Regions from separate parts of the Kitasatospora sp. NBC_01287 genome, predicted to be linked through region 2. Evidence: predicted binding sites of a transcription regulator. Region 2 holds the regulator's gene; the other holds the start of a gene.
The links. Region 2 encodes HrcA, which represses chaperone genes, less so after heat shock. Its sites were predicted from a motif close to TTNGCACTCNGNNNNNCNGAGTGCNAA; they were not measured.
Positions count from the first base shown of each region.

Region 1 (4,207 bases), 650 kb from region 2:
CACGCGCAGATGACGAGCCTCGATCATGCGCCCACGGTACGCCGCCGCGCCCGGCGCCCCGCACGCCGAAGGCCCGGCCGCTCCCGCGGTGCGGGAGCGGCCGGGCCTTCGGTGACCGCCTTCGTGCTACAGCCGGGTTCGCGTCAGTGCGAGTGGCCGTGGCCGCCGTGCGAGTGGCCGGCCGCGGCCTCCTCGTCGGCGGGCTTCTCCACCACGAGGGTCTCGGTGGTGAGCAGCAGCGAGGCGATCGAGGCGGCGTTCTCCAGGGCGGAGCGGGTGACCTTGACCGGGTCGATGACGCCGGCCTTCAGCAGGTCGCCGTACTCGCCGGTGGCGGCGTTGTAGCCGAAGCCCGCCTCCAGCTCGGCGACCTTGTGGGTGATGACGTAGCCCTCGAGGCCCGCGTTCTGGGCGATCCAGCGCAGCGGCTCGGCGAGCGCCTTGCGGACCACCGAGACACCGGTCGCCTCGTCGCCGGTCAGGCCCAGGCCGCCGTCGAGCACCTTCTGCGCGTGCACGAGGGAGGCGCCACCACCGGCGACGATGCCCTCCTCGACCGCGGCACGGGTCGCCGAGATGGCGTCCTCCAGGCGGTGCTTGCGCTCCTTGAGCTCCACCTCGGTGGCGGCGCCGACCTTGATCACGCAGACCCCGCCGGCCAGCTTGGCCAGGCGCTCCTGCAGCTTCTCGCGGTCCCAGTCGGAGTCGGTCGAGGCGATCTCGGCCTTGATCTGGCCGACGCGGCCGGCAACGGCCTCGCTGTCACCGGCGCCGTCGACGATGGTGGTCTCGTCCTTGGTGATGGTCACCCGGCGGGCGGAGCCCAGCACGTCCAGACCGGCCTGCTCGAGCTTGAGGCCGACCTCCTCGGAGATCACGGTGGCGCCGGTCAGCACGGCCAGGTCGCCCAGGATCGCCTTGCGGCGGTCACCGAAGCCCGGGGCCTTGACGGCCACCGCGTTGAAGGTGCCGCGGATCTTGTTCACCACGAGGGTGGAGAGCGCCTCGCCGTCCACGTCCTCGGCGATGATCAGCAGCGGCTTGGAGGTGCCGCCCTGGAGGATCTTCTCCAGCAGCGGGAGCAGCTCCTGGATCGAGGAGATCTTGCCCTGGTTGATCAGGATGTACGGGTCCTCGAGGACCGCTTCCTGACGCTCGGCGTCGGTGACGAAGTACGGCGACAGGTAGCCCTTGTCGAACTGCATGCCCTCGGTGAAGTCCAGCTCCACGCCGAAGGTGTTGGACTCCTCGACGGTGATCACACCGTCCTTGCCGACCTTGTCGATCGCCTCGGCGATCAGCTCGCCGACCTGCGGGTCCTGCGCGGAGAGCGAGGCGACGGCGGCGACGTCGTCCTTGCCCTCGATCTCGCGGGCGATCGAGAGCAGGTGCTCGGTGACGGCGGCGACGGCCTTGTCGATGCCCTTCTTCAGGGCGGCCGGGCCGGCACCGGCGGCGACGTTGCGCAGACCCTCGTTGACCAGGGCCTGGGCCAGCACGGTGGCGGTGGTGGTGCCGTCACCCGCGACGTCGTTGGTCTTGGTGGCGACCTCCTTGACGAGCTGCGCGCCGAGGTTCTCGTACGGGTCGTCCAGCTCGACCTCGCGGGCGATGGTGACACCGTCGTTGGTGATGGTCGGCGCACCGAACTTCTTGTCGATGACGACGTTGCGGCCCTTGGGGCCGATGGTCACCTTGACGGTGTCGGCCAGCTTGTTGACACCGCGCTCCAGCGAGCGGCGGGCGTCCTCGTCGAACTGCAGGATCTTCGCCATGATTCCGTTCCCTCGGGATATCTGCGTTACGTGACGTCAGGTGTACCAACAGCCGCGCCCCGGGCCCCTGTCACTGCTGACACGGATCCGGGGCGGGCTGGATGACGAACCGCGAGGCCCGCCGGACTGCTTACTTCTCGATGATGGCGAGAACGTCGCGAGCCGAGAGGACGAGGTACTCCTCGCCCGCGTACTTCACCTCGGTGCCGCCGTACTTCGAGTACAGGACGACGTCGCCGACGGTGACGTCGAGCGGAAGACGGTTACCGTCCTCGAAGCGGCCCGGGCCGACGGCCAGGACGACGCCCTCCTGGGGCTTCTCCTTGGCGGTGTCCGGGATAACCAGGCCGGAGGCCGTGGTGGTCTCGGCGTCGAGCGGCTGGACCACAATGCGGTCCTCAAGCGGCTTGATGGCAACCTTGCTGCTGGTGGTCACGTCCGAGCTCCCCTTCGGAGATTACGGGGTTGTCTATCAGGTAGGTGGCGACATCGGTGGCCTGCCGTCGCGGGGGTCAGACCGGTGTTGTCGCGTTAGCACTCCCCCTGGGGGGAGTGCCAGGAACGACCATAGGCCGCGGTTAGCACTCAGTCAACCAGAGTGCCAACGGCGCGCCCGCGGGACCGTCAGGAAGCCCGAGTATCCGTACTCATGTGCGGCAGCGGCGGGCAGGTCAGACTCGCCGGTATGACGATCCCCGAGCAGCAGCACCGGCCCGCCCCGACCCGGCAGCGCGACCGGCAGCTGGTCCTGGGCCTGCTGGCCCTCGACCTCGTCCTCGCCACGGGCTTCGTGCTGGCCGTCTTCTCGATGGCGAGCCGGGTCGGCGAGGACGGCCTCGACGGGCTGTTCCGCAAGGCCGCCGTCCTCTACTGGGGCTGCCTGGGCGTGACGGCCGCCAGCGGCCTGGTCTGCCTCTGCCTGCGGCGCCCGGGCGCCGCCGCCCTCCAGCTCGGCCTCTGCTGCCTCGCCCTGCTGCCGCTGCTGTCGTGATCGAATGGACGGGTGGAGACCGAGACCTTTGCGCAGCTGCTGACCGAGCCGGGGCGGCGGCTGCTGGACGAACTGCGCGCGTACGCCCCCGAGCAGGAGCTGGCCCTGGCCACCCGGCTGCGGCGGGAGCACCCGGCGGAGCTGGTCTCGGCGGCCCTGGGCCAGGCGCGGCTGCGCCAGCGGGCCGAGGCGAAGTTCGGGGACGACGCGCGGCTGATGTACTTCACGCCCAACGGGGTCGAGCAGTCCACCCGGCGCACCGTGGCCGACTGGCGGGCACGGCGCTTCGCCGCACTGGGGGTGCGGCGGCTGGCCGACCTGTGCGGCGGGATCGGCGGGGACGCGATCGCGCTGGCCAGGGCCGGCATCTCGGTGCTCGCGGTCGACCGGGACCCGCTGGCCTGCGCGGCCGCGGCCGCCAACGCGGCGGCGCTGGGCCTGTCCGAACTGATCGAGGTGCGCTGCGCGGACGTCGCCGAGGTGGCGCTGGACGGCTTCGACGCGGTCTTCACCGACCCGGCCCGGCGCACCGCGAAAGGCAGGGTGTTCGACCCCGCCGCCTACTCCCCGCCGCTCTCCTGGGCGATCGGGGCCGGGCGCGCCACCCGCTTCGGCGCGCTCAAGGTGGCGCCGGGGATCCCGCACGAGGCGGTCCCCGAGGACGCCGAGGCCGAGTGGGTCTCCGACCACGGCGAGGTCAAGGAGGCCGTGCTCTGGTTCGGCACCGGGCCGGCCACCGACGCGCCGCACCGCGCCACCCTGCTGCCGGGACCGCACAGCCTCACCGGCGGCCGGCTCCCCGATCCCCCCGCCGGGCCGGTCCGCCGCTACCTCTACGAACCGGACGGCGCGGTGATCCGCGCCCACCTGGTCGCCGAGGTCGCCGAGCGGCTCGGCGCCGCGCTGATCGACCCGATGATCGCCTACCTGGCCTCGGACCAGTTGGTGCCCACGCCCTACGCCCACGCGTACGAGATCACCGACGTGCTGCCGTTCAACGTCAAGAAGCTCAAGGCGCTGCTGCGGCAGCGGGCGGTGGGCACCGTGGTGATCAAGAAGCGCGGCATCGGGCTGACGCCGGAGGAGCTGCGCCGGCAGCTGAAGCCCGAGGGGCCGGGCTCGGCCACCGTCTTCCTGACCCGGGTCGCCGACGCCCCGACCATGCTGCTGGCTCAGCCGGCCGGCGGCGCCTGGATGTAGTCCTCCAGGCGCGCCACCGAGTAGCCCTGCTCCTGGATGCGGCTGAGCAGTTCGCCGAACATCTGGGTCATGGTCTCGCCCTTGAGGTCCTTGGGACCGCGGAAGTGGGCCAGGATGATGTCGCCGGGCTTCAGCTTCTTGTCGCCGGTCTGGTACTGCATGTCGTGGATCTGCATGGTCTCGTGCCACAGCACGATCGCCCGCGGGCCGCACTGCTGGACGGCGCTGTTCAGCGTCGGCG
Region 1 is NZ_JAPEPB010000001.1:5,519,900-5,524,106, reverse strand. It holds gene OG455_RS23940 (LysR family transcriptional regulator) at 1-27, opposite strand, end outside; gene groL (chaperonin GroEL) at 144-1,775, opposite strand; gene groES (co-chaperone GroES) at 1,906-2,211, opposite strand; gene OG455_RS23925 (hypothetical protein) at 2,461-2,766, shown strand; gene OG455_RS23920 (class I SAM-dependent methyltransferase) at 2,779-3,966, shown strand; gene OG455_RS23915 (polysaccharide deacetylase family protein) at 3,939-4,207, opposite strand, start outside.
Region 1: a site for HrcA is predicted at 2,354-2,380, ahead of groES (co-chaperone GroES). Genes of this name have one in related genera too.

Region 2 (4,207 bases):
TCCTTCAGGCGGGAGAACAGCCCCTGCTGCCCCGGCGCGAAGTGCCCCGAGGGCCGCTCCTCGCCGCGCAGCACCGCCAGGCGGCGCAGCAGGTCCTCCATCTCGGGGTCGAGCTTGGTGGGCGTCTGCACCTCGACATGCACTATCAGGTCGCCCCGGCCGCCCCCGCGCAGGTGGGTGACGCCCCGTCCGTGCAGCGGGATCGACTGGCCGGACTGGGTGCCCGGCCGGATGTCGACCTCCTCCAGGCCGTCCAGGGTCTGCAGCGGCACCTGGGTGCCGAGCGAGGCGGCCGTCATCGGGATGGTGACCGTGCAGTGCAGGTCGTCCCCGCGGCGCTGGAAGGTCGGGTGGCTGGTCTCGGCGATCTCCACGTAGAGGTCGCCGGCCGGGCCGCCGCCGGGGCCGACCTCGCCCTCGCCGGCCAGCTGGATCCGGGTGCCGTTGTCGACACCGGCGGGGATCTTGACCGTGAGGGTGCGCCGGGCCCGAACCCGGCCGTCGCCCGCGCACTCGGGGCACGGGGTCGGGACCACGGTGCCGAAGCCCTGGCACTGCGGGCACGGGCGCGAGGTCATGACCTGGCCCAGGAAGGACCGGGTGACCTGGGAGACCTCGCCCTTGCCGCGACACATGTCGCAGGTCTGCGCCGAGGTGCCCGGGGCCGCACCCTCACCGCTGCAGGTGGTACAGGTGACGGCGGTGTCGACCTGGAGTTCCTTGGTGGTGCCGAAAGTGGCCTCCTCCAGGGTGATCTCCAGGCGGATCATCGCGTCCTGGCCGCGCCGGGTGCGCGAGCGCGGGCCGCGCTGCCCGGAGGCCGCGCCGAAGAAGGCGTCCATGATGTCGGAGAAGCCGAAGCCCGCCGCACCCGCGCCGAATCCGCCCGCGCCACCGCCGTTGGGCGACAAGGGATCGCCGCCGAGGTCGTAGACCTGCCGCTTCTGCGGGTCCGAGAGCACCTCGTAAGCGGCGTTGATCTCCTTGAACCGCTCCTGCGTCTTGGGGTCCGGGTTGACGTCCGGGTGCAGTTCACGGGCAAGGCGCCGGAACGCCTTCTTGATCTCGTCCTGCCCCGCGTCCCGTCGGACGCCGAGTACCGCGTAGTAGTCCGTGGCCACCAAATGCTCCGCTTGTTCCGCCTGTAGAAGGTCCTGCTGCGACTGGTCTGTCTACTACATGTAGTAGGGGTGCTCTATGACTCGGCCAGGATCTGCCCCACGTACCGGGCAACCGCCCGGACCGCCCCCATCGTGCCGGGGTAGTCCATCCGAGTGGGACCGATCACTCCGAGTTTGGCCACACTCTCCTCGCCCGAACCGTAACCGACCGAGACGACCGAGGTGGAATTGAGGCCCTCGTACTCGTTCTCCCGACCGATCCGCACCATCATGCCGCTGTCCGCGGTCTCGCCGAGCAGGCGCAGCAGCACCACCTGCTCCTCCAGGGCCTCCAGGACCGGCTGGATGGTGAGCGGGAAGTCGTGGCCGAAACGGGTCAGGTTGGCCGTGCCGGCCAGCATGATCCGCTCCTCGTTCTGCTCGACCAGCGACTCGAAGAGGGTGGAGAGGACGGTGGAGACGATCGGCCGCTCGGCGGGCTCGAAGGCCGCCGGCAGGTCGTCGACCAGGGCCGGGACGTCGGGGAAGCGCTGGCCGCCGGCTCTGGCGTTCAGCCGGGCGCGCAGGTCGGCCAGGGTGCTCTCGTGGACCGGGGCCGGGCAGTCGAACACCCGCTGCTCGACCCGGCCGGTGTCGGTGATCAGCACCAGCATCACCTTGGCCGGAGCGAGCGCGACCAGCTCGACGTGGCGCACGGTCGAGCGGGAGAGCGAGGGGTACTGGACCACGGCGACCTGGCGGGTCAGCTGGGCGAGCAGCCGCACGGTGCGGGCCACCACGTCGTCCAGGTCGACGGCGCCGTCCAGGAAGTGCCGGATCGCCCGGCGCTCGGGGGCGCTCATCGGCTTGACCTCGGCCAGCCGGTCGACGAAGAGCCGGTAGCCCTTGTCGGTCGGGATCCGGCCGGCGCTGGTGTGCGGCTGCTGGATGTAGCCGTCCTCCTCCAGGGTGGCCATGTCGTTGCGCACGGTGGCCGGGGAGACGCCGAGGTTGTGCCGCTCGACCAGGGCCTTGGAGCCCACCGGCTCCTCGGTGCCCACGTAGTCCTGGACGATGGCACGCAGTACGGCGAGCTTGCGCTCGTCGAGCTGGCGGATCTCCAGCCTGCTGACCTCGGCACTCTTGACGGCGCGGGCGGCGGGCGCGGGCCTGCCGGCCGGCGCGGACTTGGCGGCTGCCGACCGGGCCGGACGCGCGGCGGGCGCGGGCCTGCCGGCCGGCGCGTCGCCGGCCGAGTCGCGGCCGGTGGGACGCGGGTCGGAATCGGGTTCGTCGAACATGGCACGCACCTCCCTCTTCGCGCGTTGTCCAGGTACTGGGTCGGGCACTACGGGTACTGGGTCAGAATTGGCCTGGCACTCTGCACAGTGGAGTGCCAAAACCGTACCTGCCAGTGTAGGGCCCGGGTCCGACGGCAGGAACGCCCTGGCCGTGGATGCCGCGCGGATCACTCCGCGAGGCTCCCCGGCCGACCGGCCGCGACGCGCGTCACGCGACCGCGCCGGACCAGGGTGGTGCCCGCCGCCGGGCGAAGTGGCAGCATCGATAGCAACTGGGACCGAGGCGGTACGACCGCCCCGGTCTGGAGACCTGATGGACACAAGGAGCAGCCATGTCGGCGTCCGGCCCCCACACCCGCTTCGCGCCCGACCGTGGACTGTCCACGCGGATGGTCACCACGATGTTCCTGATCGGGCTGCTGTACGTCGGCTTCACGGGTGTGCTGATCGTCCTGCTGAAGGGCGCCTGGCCGCTGATCGTGCTGCTGATGGGCGGGCTCTTCGTCGCGCAGTTCTGGTTCAGCGACAAGATCACCGAGCGGGCGATGGGCGCCCACGCGGTCACCCCGGAGCAGTATCCGCAGCTGCACGGCACCATTGACCGGCTCTGCGCGCTGGCCGACATGCCCAAGCCGCGCGTCGCGGTCGCCGACAACGACATGCCCAACGCCTTCGCCACCGGCCGCAACCCGCAGAACGCGGTGGTCTGCGTGACCACCGGCCTGCTGCGCCGGCTGGAGCCGGAGGAGCTGGAAGGCGTGCTGGCGCACGAGCTCTCGCACGTCGCGCACCGGGACGTCGCGGTGATGACCATCGCCGGCTTCCTCGGCGTGCTGGCCGGTGCGATCACCCGGATCGCGCTCTACAGCGGCATGATGGGCGGCGGCAACCGGAACAACAACAACAATGACAACGCCGCGTTCGTGATGATCGCCGTCACGCTGGTCAGCGTGGTGGTCTACGCGCTCAGCTTCCTGCTCACCCGGGTGCTGTCCCGCTACCGCGAGCTGGCCGCCGACCGCGCCGCCGCCCAGCTCACCGGCCGGCCCAGCGCGCTCGCCTCGGCGCTGACCAAGGTGACCGGGCAGATCGCCGCGATCCCGACCCAGGACCTGCGCCAGTCGCAGGCCTACAACGCGTTCTACTTCGCCCCCGCGCTGAGCGCCCGCGAGACGGCCACGCAGCTGCTGTCCACCCACCCCAGCCTGGAGCAGCGTCTGGAGCAGCTGGGCAAGATCTCCGCCGAGCTGGGACGCTGACCCCCAACAGCTGCTACTGACGCTGCCACTGAAAGGGAACGACCCGTGGGATTCCTGGACGCGCTGCTCGGCCGCAGCAAGCCGGTCAAGCCGGACCTCGACCAGCTCTTCGGCGTGCCGTCGGCCGCCCTCACCCTGGAGGCCGCCGCCGGCTTCACGCCCACCGGGCTCGGCTCGGTCTGCTTCGCGGCGGTCGAGGGCGGCGCGTTCGGCGAGGTGGAACGGCAGGTGCGGGCCCTGCTGGACGCCGACACCGCGGGCGGCGGGACCCCGGTGGAGGCCAGCCGCGACGAGTACGGCTACTCCTGGCTGCTCGCCCGGCACACCCCCGAGGAGCTGCCGGACCTGGTCAACGACCTGCACGCGGTCAACAGCGAGCTGGAGGCCAACGGCTTCGGCCCGCAGTTGCTCTGCTCGCTGGTCGGCTTCCGCAACGAGGCGGGGCAGTCGCTGGCGCTGGTCTACCTCTACAAGCGCGGCTCCTTCTACCCCTTCGCCCCGATGCCCGGCGGCGGCGAGAAGCGCAACAGCCCGCTGGAGCTGCAGG
Region 2 is NZ_JAPEPB010000001.1:6,166,188-6,170,394, reverse strand. It holds gene dnaJ (molecular chaperone DnaJ) at 1-1,121, opposite strand, end outside; gene hrcA (heat-inducible transcriptional repressor HrcA) at 1,196-2,218, opposite strand; gene htpX (zinc metalloprotease HtpX) at 2,734-3,660, shown strand; gene OG455_RS26670 (hypothetical protein) at 3,706-4,207, shown strand, end outside.